Regions from separate parts of the Klebsiella sp. KE9456 genome, predicted to be linked through region 3. Evidence: riboswitches for the same ligand, from Rfam matches in the RefSeq annotation. Region 3 holds a riboswitch; each other region holds the start of a gene.

Region 1 (4,165 bases), on a different contig from region 3:
AGTCGCAGGAGACGACGCTTAATGAACTGGCAGATATGCTGAGCTGCTCGCGCCGCCATATGCGCACCTTACTGAATATGATGGAAGAGCGTGGCTGGCTGACCTGGCAGGCGGAAGCCGGACGCGGTAAGCGTTCCCGACTGGCTTTTCTCTATACCGGTCTGGCCCTGCAGCAGCAAAGAGCGGAAGATCTGCTGGAACAGGACAGGATCGATCAGCTGGTACAGTTAGTCGGTGATAAAGCCGCCGTCCGACAGATGCTGATCTCCCATCTTGGCCGCAGCTTCCGCCAGGGTCGGCATATTCTGCGCGTGCTCTACTATCGACCGATGAAAAATCTGCTGCCAGGCAGCGCGCTGCGCCGCTCAGAAACGCACATCGTGCGGCAGATTTTTAGCGCGCTGACGCGAGTAAATGAGGAAAATGGGGAACTGGAAGCGGATATTGCTCACCATTGGCAGCAGATCACCGCCACTCACTGGCGTTTTTTTCTTCGTCCGGGCATACATTTTCATCATGGTCGGGAACTGGAGATGGCGGATGTCATCTCTTCCTTACAGCGTAGCAACACGCTGCCGCTCTTCTCCCATATTGAGCGTATCGACTCCCCCACCGCATGGACCCTGGATATTCATCTTAGTCAGCCCGACCGCTGGCTACCGTGGTTACTCAGCCAGGTTCAGGCGATGATCCTGCCCCAGGAGTGGCGGTCGATGGAAAAATTCGCCAGCACGCCCATTGGCACCGGCCCTTACTCGGTTGTGCGTAATAACCAGAATCAACTTAAAATTCACGCTTTCGACGACTATTTCGGCTACCGGGCGCTAATTGATGAAGTCAACGTCTGGGTACTGCCGGAAATTGGTGAAGAGTCCAACGGCGGGTTAACGCTTCAGGGAAGTACGGAGAGTGAAAAAGCGGTAGAAAGCCGCCTTGAAGAAGGCTGCTATTACCTGCTGTTCGACTCCCGCAGCCCGCTCGGCGGTAATACGGCGGTACGCCAGTGGTTAAGTTATCTGTTCCAGCCCGCTAACCTGCTCTATCACGCTGGTGAACACTACCAGGGCAACTGGTTTCCAGCCTATGGCCTGCTGCCCCGCTGGCATCATGCGCGCAGCCATGCCTGTGAAAAACCGCCAGGTCTGGAAACGGTCAGGCTGACCTACTATCAGGAGCACGTCGAACATCGCGTCATGGGCAAGATCATGGCGACGCTGCTGGCCGAACATCAGGTGAAGCTGGAGATTCAGGAACTGGAATACGAAGAGTGGCATCGCGGAGAGGTAGTGAGTGACGTGTGGCTCAACAGCGCCAACTTTACGCTGCCGATCGATTTTTCCCTGTTTGCCTGGCTGTATGAAGTCCCGCTGATTCGCAAATGTATTCCCATTGACTGGGAGCGCGATGCCGGCCGCTGGCGCGCGGGAGAGCTTAATCCGGCGGCCTGGAGCCAGCAGTTGCTCACCACGCAAACTATCGTGCCGCTCATTCACCACTGGCTGATGATCCAGGGGCAACGCAGTATGCGCGGCGTGCGAATGAACACCCTTGGCTGGTTTGACTTTAAGTCAGCCTGGTTTGCGCCGCCGGAGCCGTAACGCTTTTCGTTAGCAGATAAAATCATTACACTAACTGCCGTTCTCAACGGGGTGCTAATAAACATACACAATATCATTCGAGTTGCATCGACGCGCGGTTAGCCCGGAAGCAACCAGAAAGATAAAGCGTATGGGCTGAGAAAATACCCGTCGAACCTGATCCGGATAACGCCGGCGAAGGGATTTGAGGCCCACTCAAAATCCTTTGCCCCCCCTTCTTCTGAGGTGCAAAGTGTTAAAAAAATTACTTCCCCTGCTGGCGCTGGTCGCCGCGCCGGTTTTTGCCAAACCCACCCTGACCGTTTATACCTACGACTCCTTCGCCGCCGACTGGGGGCCAGGCCCGGCGGTCAAAAAAGCCTTTGAAGCGGACTGCGACTGCGAACTGAAGTTCGTGGCGCTGGAAGATGGCGTCTCGCTGCTCAATCGTCTGCGAATGGAAGGCAAAAACAGCAAAGCCGATGTGGTGCTTGGACTGGATAACAACCTGCTGGAAGCCGCGGCCCAGAGCAGGCTGTTCGCCAAAAGCGGCGTATCTACCCGCGCGGTCAGCATACCCGGCGGCTGGCGCAACGATACCTTCGTTCCCTTCGATTACGGCTATTTCGCCTTTGTTTACGATAAAAACAAGCTCAAAAATCCGCCGAAAAGCCTGAAAGAACTGGTTGAGGGCAAGCAGAAATGGCGGGTCATTTATGAGGATCCGCGCACCAGCACGCCGGGCCTCGGCCTGCTGCTGTGGATGCAAAAAGTCTACGGCGATAACGCGCCGGAAGCCTGGCAGAAACTGGCGGCGAAAACCGTCACCGTCACCAAAGGCTGGAGCGAAGCCTACGGCCTGTTCCTCAAGGGCGAAAGCGACCTGGTGCTCAGCTACACCACCTCCCCGGCTTATCACATTATCGAAGAGAAAAAAGATAACTACGCGGCGGCCAACTTCGCGGAAGGCCACTATTTGCAGGTCGAAGTTGCCGCCCGCACCGCGGCCAGCAAACAACCGGAGCTGGCAGAGAAATTCCTCAAATTTATGCTTTCTCCCGGCTTCCAGAACACGATCCCCACCGGCAACTGGATGTATCCGGTTACCCAGGTTGCGCTTCCCGCAGGTTTTGACGGGCTGATCAAACCGCAAACCACCCTTGAATTTACGCCGCAACAGGTGGCGGCTGAGCGCCAGAACTGGATCAGCGCATGGCAACGCGCCGTCAGCCGCTAACTTTCGGCTGGCTGCTGCCCGGCCTGACGGCGGCGACCTTACTGGTCGCCGTCGCGCTGGCTGCTTTTCTGGCGCTGTGGTTCAGCGCGCCGGAAGCGGTCTGGGGATCGATGGTTAGCGATAGCTATCTCTGGCATGTGGTGCGCTTTTCTTTCTGGCAGGCGTTTCTTTCCGCGCTGCTTTCCGTGATACCAGCGATTTTTCTCGCCCGCGCGCTCTACCGTCGGCGCTTCCCCGGGCGCACGCTGCTGCTGCGCTTGTGCGCGATGACCTTAATCTTGCCGGTGCTGGTGGCGGTATTCGGCATTCTTAGCGTTTACGGTCGCCAGGGCTGGCTGGCTGAATTGTTTACCGTGTTCGGCTGGCAGTGGACGTTTTCACCCTACGGATTACAAGGGATCCTGCTGGCGCATGTGTTCTTCAATATGCCAATGGCCACGCGCCTGCTGCTACAAACGCTGGAAAATATCCCCGGCGAACAGCGGCAAATCGCCGCCCAGCTAGGAATGCGCGGCTACGCCTTCTTCCGGCTGGTTGAATGGCCATGGCTGCGTCGGCAAATTCTGCCTGTCGCGGCGCTGATCTTTATGCTCTGTTTCGCCAGCTTTGCGACCGTGCTGTCGCTGGGCGGCGGCCCGCGCGCGACCACGATCGAACTGGCGATCTACCAGGCGCTCAATTTCGACTATGACCCGGCGCGCGCGGCGATGCTGGCGCTGATCCAGATGGTCTGCTGCCTCGGGCTGGTATTACTCAGCCAGCGCCTGAGCAAAGCCCTCGCCATCGGGGTCAGCAACATCCACGGCTGGCGCGATCCTGACGACCGTTTGTTCAGTCGACTGAGCGACATTGCGCTCATTGTCATCGCGCTTTTACTGTTGCTGCCTCCGCTACTGGCGGTGATATACGACGGTCTGAATAACAATCTGTTTAGCGTCCTGCAACAGCCTGCGCTATGGCAGGCGCTAGGGACCTCACTGCGTATCGCCCTTGCCGCCGGGCTGTTAAGCGTGATGCTGACCATGATGCTGCTGTGGAGCAGTCGCGAACTTCGCGCCCGTAATCGCCCGTTGGCCGGACAGGCGCTCGAACTCAGCGGCATGCTGATCCTCGCCATGCCGGGCATCGTACTGGCCACCGGATTCTTCCTGCTGCTCAATAACAGCACAGGGCTACCGGAATCCGCCGACGGTATCGTGATTTTCACCAATGCGCTGATGGCGATTCCCTATGCGCTAAAGGTGCTGGAAAATCCTATGCGCGATATCAGCACCCGCTATGGCGCGCTTTGCCAGTCGCTGGATTTGCACGGCTTTACGCGCCTTAGGGTGGTGGAGCTTCGCGCCTTAAC
Region 2 (4,165 bases), on a different contig from region 3:
GGGGAAGAAAATCACCAGCACCGCCATCATCACTTTGGCGCTTATGCCGAAGCCAAACCACAGTACGAGTAGCGGGGCGAGGGCAAAGACCGGGATCGCCTGACTGGTCAGCACCAGCGGCATTAGCCAACGTTGAATACGCGGCGAGACGATCATACATAGCGCCAGCGCGACGCCGAGCAGCACGCCAGCCGTGAGACCGCAGAGGATCTCGCTCAGGGTGATCAGCGTATGCCAGCCCAGGTAACCCCGGTTGAACCACAACGCGCTGGCCACCGCTGATGGTGAAGGAAGCAAAAAGGCCGGAATTCCGCTACGGCTCGCCAGCCACCAGAGCAACAGCAGGCCGCAGAACACCACGCCGCCGCGCAACAGTTTAGCGTTCATCCGTTGGCCCTTATTAGCTGTTGCAGCAGCTCCGCCTGGCTGGTTAATACCTGCGGATCGTCACAGGCTCGGGGCGGCATGCCGGATAAGCGGTGCGTATCGTCAATTCCTCCGGCAGCGGGCGAGAGTACCAGCAGGCGATGGCTGAGTCGGCAGGCTTCCATCGGATCGTGGGTGATAAGCATCACGGTACGGTTCACTAACAATTCGGCGGCCAGGGTTTGAATTCGCGTGCGGGTAAGGGTATCGAGCGCTGAAAAGGGCTCGTCCATCAATACAATGGGGCGATCTTCATAGAGGGTGCGCGCCAGGGCCGCCCGCTGGCGCATTCCCCCCGACAGAGAGGATGGCCGGTCGCTGGCGCAGTGTTCGAGACCCACCCGCCTTAACAGCGTGGTGACGCGCGTGTCATCAATGGGTTCGCCGCGAAGACGCGCGCCGAGGGAGACATTGTCACGCACGCTTAGCCAGGGATAGAGCAGATCCTTTTGCCCCATCCAGGCCAGACGTTTTGCCATCGGCTGGCCATCGCTGGCGCGAACATGACCCGCCGTCGCCTGCTCCAGTCCGGCGATAATGCGCAGCAGGCTGGTTTTCCCCACGCCGCTGGCCCCCAGCAGAGACACCCACTGACCGCCAGGAATATCAAATGAGAGGTTGTCGAAGATCTGCCGGGCGTGAAAACGTAAGCTGAGGTTGCGCACCTCGATACCCGGCGCTATCACGTTGCGCACTCCGTGACGGCATTGAGTCCCATTTGCCAGAAGCTGGCCTCCAGCCGCGTGGCGGTGGTGAAGATGCGGCTGAGTTCAGCAAATCGGGCTTCGCCGCCACGTTGTTGCCACACGGTTTCCAGCAGATTAATAGCCGAATTAACCCCGCGCAGATAGCCCTCATCGCCATAGTTACGGATCCAGGACGCATAGGGGTTGGTGGTGAGGTTAGTGGCGGGATCGTGCAGTAAGCCGAGGCCGATTTCGGCGTATCCGGCAACGCAAGGCATCAGCGCCGTCAACAGATCCAGCGTATCGCCGGCGTGACCGATATCCAGTACGTAACGGGTGTAGTTGACGGTTTCCACGGCTTCAGGTGTGGCCGCCATTGTCGCCTCATCCAGACCCCATCCTGTGCAGTAGTCTACATGTAGCGGGAGCTCGTCAAGAATGGCGTTCATCGACGCGGCGGCGGCGCGCATTTCTGGCAACGTCTGCAGTTTACTCACCAGCAGCGCATAGCTCCGGGCAAAGTGGATCAGAAACAGATAATCCTGAGTCAGGTAACGGCGAAAAGCGATTTCGGGCAGGGTGCCTGCAGCGAGTTGCCGGAGAAAGGGGTGAGCGACATAGTGCTGCCAGTCAGCGTTGGCCTGCTGACGCAGACGACCATAAATACCCTGGGTGAACGCGGGAAGAATCACTGGACCTCCTGATAACGGGGAGATCCGGGCGTGCTGTCAGAAGTGTGAACAGGCAGTGGCGCAAAACTGGCGAAAATGCCGACCCGTCCCTTCGCTGGCATGACCCAGATCAGGTTCAAAGGGTTCGGCTCGCGCCATCTCAGTCCTTACAGGACACCCCTCGGTTGGCCCTTGTTATACGATATTCGCTTTTTGATTACAATCCTGTGATGTGACAAGATTAGGTGACGTTGTCACCTTTTTTCAGGCCCGGTAAAGCCCGTGAATGAACCGGCTGCGCCAGGCCCGGTCAGCACAGTGCTGCCGGGCGAGCACGCACAGGGGGATCATTAGCGAAATTCAACCCAGCGGGCGCCGTCATCCGCTGAACGTACGCAGTTTTCCACCCAATGCACGCCGAGCGCACCGGCTTTGGCGTCCGGATACCAGAAATTATCCAACAGGGCGCGGTCATTACGATCGGTGGCGTCCATCGCGATGGCGAAACGGCGGTACAAATTCGACCATGCTTCAAATAAGCCTTCGGGGTGACCGCCGCCAATGCGATCGTCCTGTAAAGCCAACGGGTCGAGATAGGACATCCCGCGTTCGAGAATACGCACCGGCTCGCCCTGAATTTCATAACGCAGCTGATTGGGTTGCTCATCCCACCACTCCAGGCTCGCTTTCTCACCGACGATACGCACTTTCTGACCGTGCATCGAGCCGCAGTTTACCGCTGAACACCACATTGAACCGATAGCGCCGTTGTCGTACTCCATCAGCACATAGGCGTTATCCTCCAGCGGCGCACGGGTTTTGACAAAGCTCTGGCGAGAGCACATCAGACGCGTGATGGCGAGTTTTGGCGCCATGGTTTCCGCCAGAAACAGCGGGTGAGTGGCTAAGTCACCTAATACATAGCTGGGCCCGACAAATTTCGGATCCACCCGCCAGCGCGTGCTCGGGTTTTCCAGCTCTACCGGCTGCGCGTGGAAACCATGTGCGAACTGCATATTGATGATGCGGATCTCGCCCAGCAATCCCTGCTCAATCATTTGTCGCGCCTGCAAAATCATCTGATGACCGGCGTAGCCGTAAGTCACGCCAATGATTTTGCGTTGTTTTTCGCTAAGCGCTACCAGCGCATCCGCTTCTTCGGCGGTAAAGCACAGCGGTTTTTCACAAACCACATGCAATCCGGCCTCCAGCGCCGCACGGCAAATGGCGTAGTGGGTGTTGTTCGGCGTGGCGATGGAGACCGCTTCGATACCGTCTTCCCGCGTCGCTTCTTCACGAAACAGGGTTTCGTAATCGGCATAGCAGCGTCCGGCTTCCACGCCCAGTTGCTGACCGAATTCACGCCCACGCTCGGCATCAATATCAAATGCGCCCGCTAACAGAGTAAAAGCGCCGTCGCGCAGCGCCGCAGAACGGTGAATATAGCCGATCTGGCTGCTTCCACCGCCGCCAACCATGCCCCAGCGTAACGATCTGCCTACGGGTTTTGTTCCATTAATCATTCTCTTCTCTCCAGATTAAAAGCCAACGGAACGCAGGTAGCGCAGGCTTTCCGTGACGGCCTGTAAGCTGCCTTCAACATTGCGCGGATCGCGCTCTTGCTCAATGGTTATCCAGCCCTGATAGCCGCGTTTTTCCAGAAACGCATGTACCGCCGGATAATCAATTGCGCCGCTGCCAAGCGGGCACATCACCCCTTCAGCGCAGGCGGAGAAGAAGTCGATGCCACGGGAAATCACGCTTTCAAACACGTTCGGATCAACATCTTTAAAGTGCAGGTAGTCAAGGCGGTCAAAATGACGATCCAGCCAGCTGACGGGATCCATTCCTGAGTAATAAAGATGGCCGGTATCGAGACACAGACCAGCGATGTCGTGGGGGATTTGCGTCGCCAGCAGGTCAATCTCATCGGCAAATTCGATACAGCCGCCCGCATGGGGATGAATGACCGGACGGACGCCGTACTCCTGCCATGCCAGTTTGCTGATGATGACAATATGGTTAATCATCTGCTGCCAGTCGGCAGGAGACAGTCGCGGCGCCAGCTCGCTACGCCCGGCATATTGCGCTCGCTGGGGATTACCGAAATCAATGATCACCAGGTAAGGAGGCTGGAAAGGATTACCCGCTGTTTTTTCCGCAACGGGGACCTGCGATAAATTACGGCAAATGTTATGCGTCAGTTCGACGATATTCGGGAAGTTCTCTTCGCTGACCAGATCATCAAAGATCGTCCCGGCAACCAGAGATAACCCTTGTTTATTCAGCGCTGCGCTGAGTTCACTGGCCTGGGTTGGCAGATAGCTCCAGGGCCCTAATTCAATACTTTCATAGCCCGCGGTGGCGGCTTCCTGCAGCACT
Region 3 (4,165 bases):
ACCATGTAAGTCGCCAGCGTCCACGGGCTGCCGGAAAAACCGATCAGCGGAACGTCACCTTTCAACGCGCGGCGGATCGTACGCACCGCGTTCATCACATAGCCCAGTTCGTCTTCCGGGTCAGGAATCGGTAGCTTATCGACATCCGCTTTACTGGCGACTGGCGAAGTAAAGCGCGGGCCTTCCCCGGCCTCAAAATAGAGTCCCAGCCCCATCGCATCCGGGATGGTCAGAATGTCCGAGAAGAGGATCGCCGCATCAAGCGGGTAGCGCCGCAGCGGTTGTAGCGTGACTTCGCACGCCAGTTCGGCGTTTTTACACAGCGACATAAAATCGCCTGCTTGTGCGCGGGTGGCTTTGTACTCCGGCAGATAGCGGCCTGCCTGGCGCATCATCCACACCGGGGTAACATCAACCGGCTGGCGCAATAGCGCGCGCAGGTAACGATCGTTCTTCAGTTCGGTCATTTTGCAGTTCCTTCATTGCGTCAGGGTGCCAGTGTACCATCACTCATACTCAGCCCGACACATTGCCACAGTGTCTTCGATCAAACGGCGTGCCACCGTGCCCGGCGGCGGCAACAACGGAAGATCGTCATAGCGATACCAGCCCGCTTCCAGCAGCTCTTTCTTGTCGATGACTATCTCGCCGCTGTCATACTCCGCCATAAACGCCGTCATCAGCGATTGTGGGAACGGCCAGGGCTGCGAAGTGACATAACGCAGGTTTTTCACCTTAATGCCGCTCTCCTCCATCACTTCGCGGGCAACGGTTTGCTCCAGAGTTTCCCCCACTTCAACAAACCCGGCCAGCACCGTGTGCACACCGTTGCGATGACGGGTATGCTGCGCCAGTAAAATAGAATCATCCCGGCGGATGGCGACAATAATGCAGGGAGCAATCTGCGGATAGTAACGCTCGCGGCAGTGGCTGCACAGCATCGCCCATTCGGTCTTGCTCGGGTGCATAGGGTGACCGCAGTATCCGCAGAATTTGTGCGAACGGTAAAATTCCGCCAGTTGTACCCCCCGCCCCGCCAGTTGAAACAGACCAACATCCTGATCGATGACCTGCCGTACCGATCCCATATCATGCCGCCGATCCTGACAAACCAGCCAGACTGGCTCCCCTTGCCATTCTCCTATCCTCAACGCGGACTGCCCTGCAAGATTAAAATTTACCGCTTCGCCATGTGGTAATTCCCCGCGGGGCAACCATAATTTCTGTTCGTGGCTGACGATCCACCAGCCACAATCTAATTTTTCAATAATACGATCCATATCTATTGCACTACCTTTATTTTGCTGGCACTTTTAACATTATATTTACATTCCGGTGAGCAACGTATTTCTCTTTAAAACTTGCGGAGTCAACCATGTTAAACCAGTTGGAAAACCTGACGGAACGTGTTGGAGGCAACAATCAACTGGTCGATCGCTGGCTACAGGTACGTAAGCATTTGCTCGTGGCTTACTACAATCTGGTTGGCATTAAGCCTGGCAAAGAATCGTACATGCGGTTGAATGAAAAAGCGCTGGATGATTTTTGTCAGGGTCTGGTCGATTACCTTTCCGCCGGACACTTCAGTATTTATGAACACATTATTCGTGAAATGGAAGAGGGAAACCCACGTTCGGCCGCAACGCGCCTCCACGCATTACTGGAAGCCAATACTCAACAGATCATGGAATATTACGACTCCAGTCTGGAGAACGCGATCGATCACGATAATTATGCGGAGTTTCAGCAGGTGCTTTCCGACATCGGTGAAGCGCTGGAAGCACGGTTTACGCTGGAAGATAGGCTCATTCTGCTGGCTTCCGGCAATCATCTGAAGCTTAACGCCCAGGATAAAAGCGGAATTGCAAAGCCTGCTTGAGTTATGAAGCAGTAACGAGTAATTTACATCCATTGCCCCGTCGCCGGGGTTACATCTTGTCGGAGTGCCGTGTGCGAAAGCACAGGCTGAGACCGTTAATTCGGGATCCGCGGAACCTGATCAGGCTAATACCTGCGAAGGGAACAAGAGTAAACTGCTTTATGCGTCAGCCTGTACGGGCAACAAACGCACATCCATTACTCCTCCGTCGTCTGACAAGCCACGTCCTTCACTTTTTGGAATGAGCTATGTCTGCAACAAAATTGACTCGCCGCGAACAACGCGCCCAGGCCCAACACTTTATCGACACCCTGGAAGGCACCGCCTTTCCGAACTCAAAACGTATTTATATGACCGGCTCACAACCGGACATCCGCATTCCGATGCGTGAAATCCAGCTAAGTCCCACGCTCATCGGCGGCAGCAAAGAGAATCCGCAATACGAAGAGAACGAAGCCATCCCGGTCTATGACACCTCTGGCCCCTATGGCGATCCTGATGTCGCCATTAACGTTCAGCAGGGGCTGGCAAAACTGCGTCAGCCCTGGATTGAGGCACGCGCAGACAGCGAAGAATTGACCGACCGTAGCTCGGCGTACACCAAAGAACGTCTGGCCGATGATGGGCTGGACGAGCTGCGTTTTACGGGGCTGCTCACGCCGAAGCGCGCCAAAGCGGGCAAGTGCGTCACGCAACTGCATTATGCGCGTCAGGGGATTGTGACCCCGGAAATGGAGTTCATCGCTATCCGTGAAAACATGGGGCGTGAGCGCATTCGCGGCGATGTATTACGCCAGCAGCATCCGGGCGTTGGATTTGGCGCGCGCCTGCCGGAAAACATCACGCCGGAATTTGTTCGTGACGAAGTGGCCGCCGGTCGCGCGATTATCCCGGCCAACATCAACCACCCGGAATCCGAACCGATGATCATCGGACGCAACTTCCTGGTGAAGGTCAACGCCAATATCGGCAACTCCGCGGTCACTTCCTCCATTGAAGAAGAGGTGGAAAAACTGGTGTGGTCAACGCGCTGGGGCGCAGATACGGTGATGGACCTCTCAACCGGCCGCTATATTCACGAAACCCGCGAGTGGATCCTGCGTAACAGCCCGGTACCGATCGGCACCGTGCCGATCTATCAGGCGCTGGAGAAAGTAAACGGGATCGCCGAAGATCTCACCTGGGAAGCCTTCCGCGACACGCTGCTGGAGCAGGCCGAGCAAGGGGTAGACTACTTCACCATCCATGCGGGTGTGCTGCTGCGCTATGTGCCAATGACCGCAAAACGTCTGACCGGTATCGTCTCGCGCGGCGGTTCGATCATGGCGAAATGGTGCCTCTCTCACCATCAAGAAAACTTCCTCTACGAGCACTTCCGCGAAATCTGCGAAATCTGCGCCGCTTACGATGTCTCGCTGTCGCTGGGCGACGGCCTGCGTCCGGGATCAATTCAGGATGCGAACGACGAAGCGCAGTTTGCCGAGCTGCACACGCTGGGCGAGCTGACCAAAATTGCCTGGGAGTACGACGTGCAGGTGATGATTGAAGGCCCTGGCCACGTACCGATGCAGATGATCCGCCGTAACATGACCGAAGAGCTGGAACACTGCTTTGAGGCGCCGTTCTACACCTTAGGGCCACTGACCACCGATATTGCGCCGGGCTACGACCACTTCACCTCCGGCATTGGCGCGGCAATGATTGGCTGGTTTGGCTGCGCCATGCTCTGCTACGTAACGCCAAAAGAGCACCTCGGCCTGCCGAACAAAGAGGATGTGAAACAGGGACTGATCACCTACAAAATCGCGGCGCATGCCGCCGACCTGGCAAAAGGCCATCCTGGCGCGCAAATCCGCGATAACGCCATGTCGAAAGCCCGCTTTGAGTTCCGCTGGGAAGACCAGTTTAACCTGGCGCTTGACCCGTTCACCGCCCGCGCTTACCACGACGAAACGCTGCCGCAGGAGTCCGGTAAAGTGGCGCACTTCTGCTCCATGTGCGGGCCAAAATTCTGTTCAATGAAGATCAGCCAGGAAGTCCGCGACTACGCGGCGACACAGACCATCGAAGCAGGAATGGCGGATATGTCAGAAAACTTCCGCGTCAAAGGCGGTGAAATCTATCTCAGGAAGGAGGAAGCATAATGTATCAGCCCGATTTCCCATCCGTCCCTTTTCGTTTAGGGCTCTACCCGGTTGTTGATAGCGTAGAGTGGATCGAGCGCTTGCTGAGCGCAGGCGTTCGCACTATCCAGTTACGTATCAAGGATAAGCGCGACGAAGAGGT

Evidence for each region. Region 3 has a riboswitch for thiamine pyrophosphate ahead of thiC (phosphomethylpyrimidine synthase ThiC). Riboswitches for the same ligand answer to the same signal wherever they lie in the genome.
Region 1: it holds a riboswitch for thiamine pyrophosphate, as region 3 does, so the genes downstream of both, thiB (thiamine ABC transporter substrate binding subunit) here and thiC (phosphomethylpyrimidine synthase ThiC) in region 3, are expected to answer to the same signal.
Region 2: it holds a riboswitch for thiamine pyrophosphate, as region 3 does, so the genes downstream of both, ABK821_RS05375 (TenA family protein) here and thiC (phosphomethylpyrimidine synthase ThiC) in region 3, are expected to answer to the same signal.

What each region holds. Positions count from the first base shown of each region.
Region 1 covers NZ_JBDYQK010000002.1:178,326-182,490, reverse strand. The annotation lists gene sgrR (HTH-type transcriptional regulator SgrR) at 1-1,598, shown strand, start outside; TPP riboswitch at 1,636-1,799, shown strand; gene thiB (thiamine ABC transporter substrate binding subunit) at 1,831-2,814, shown strand; gene thiP (thiamine/thiamine pyrophosphate ABC transporter permease ThiP) at 2,790-4,165, shown strand, end outside.
Region 2 covers NZ_JBDYQK010000004.1:73,517-77,681, reverse strand. The annotation lists gene ABK821_RS05385 (ABC transporter permease) at 1-387, opposite strand, end outside; gene ABK821_RS05380 (ABC transporter ATP-binding protein) at 384-1,112, opposite strand; gene ABK821_RS05375 (TenA family protein) at 1,109-1,804, opposite strand; TPP riboswitch at 1,874-1,975, opposite strand; gene ABK821_RS05370 (Gfo/Idh/MocA family protein) at 2,134-3,306, opposite strand; gene ABK821_RS05365 (TIM barrel protein) at 3,322-4,165, opposite strand, start outside.
Region 3 covers NZ_JBDYQK010000035.1:19,921-24,085, reverse strand. The annotation lists gene hemE (uroporphyrinogen decarboxylase) at 1-467, opposite strand, end outside; gene nudC (NAD(+) diphosphatase) at 507-1,280, opposite strand; gene rsd (sigma D regulator) at 1,376-1,879, shown strand; TPP riboswitch at 1,930-2,039, shown strand; gene thiC (phosphomethylpyrimidine synthase ThiC) at 2,128-4,023, shown strand; gene thiE (thiamine phosphate synthase) at 4,023-4,165, shown strand, end outside.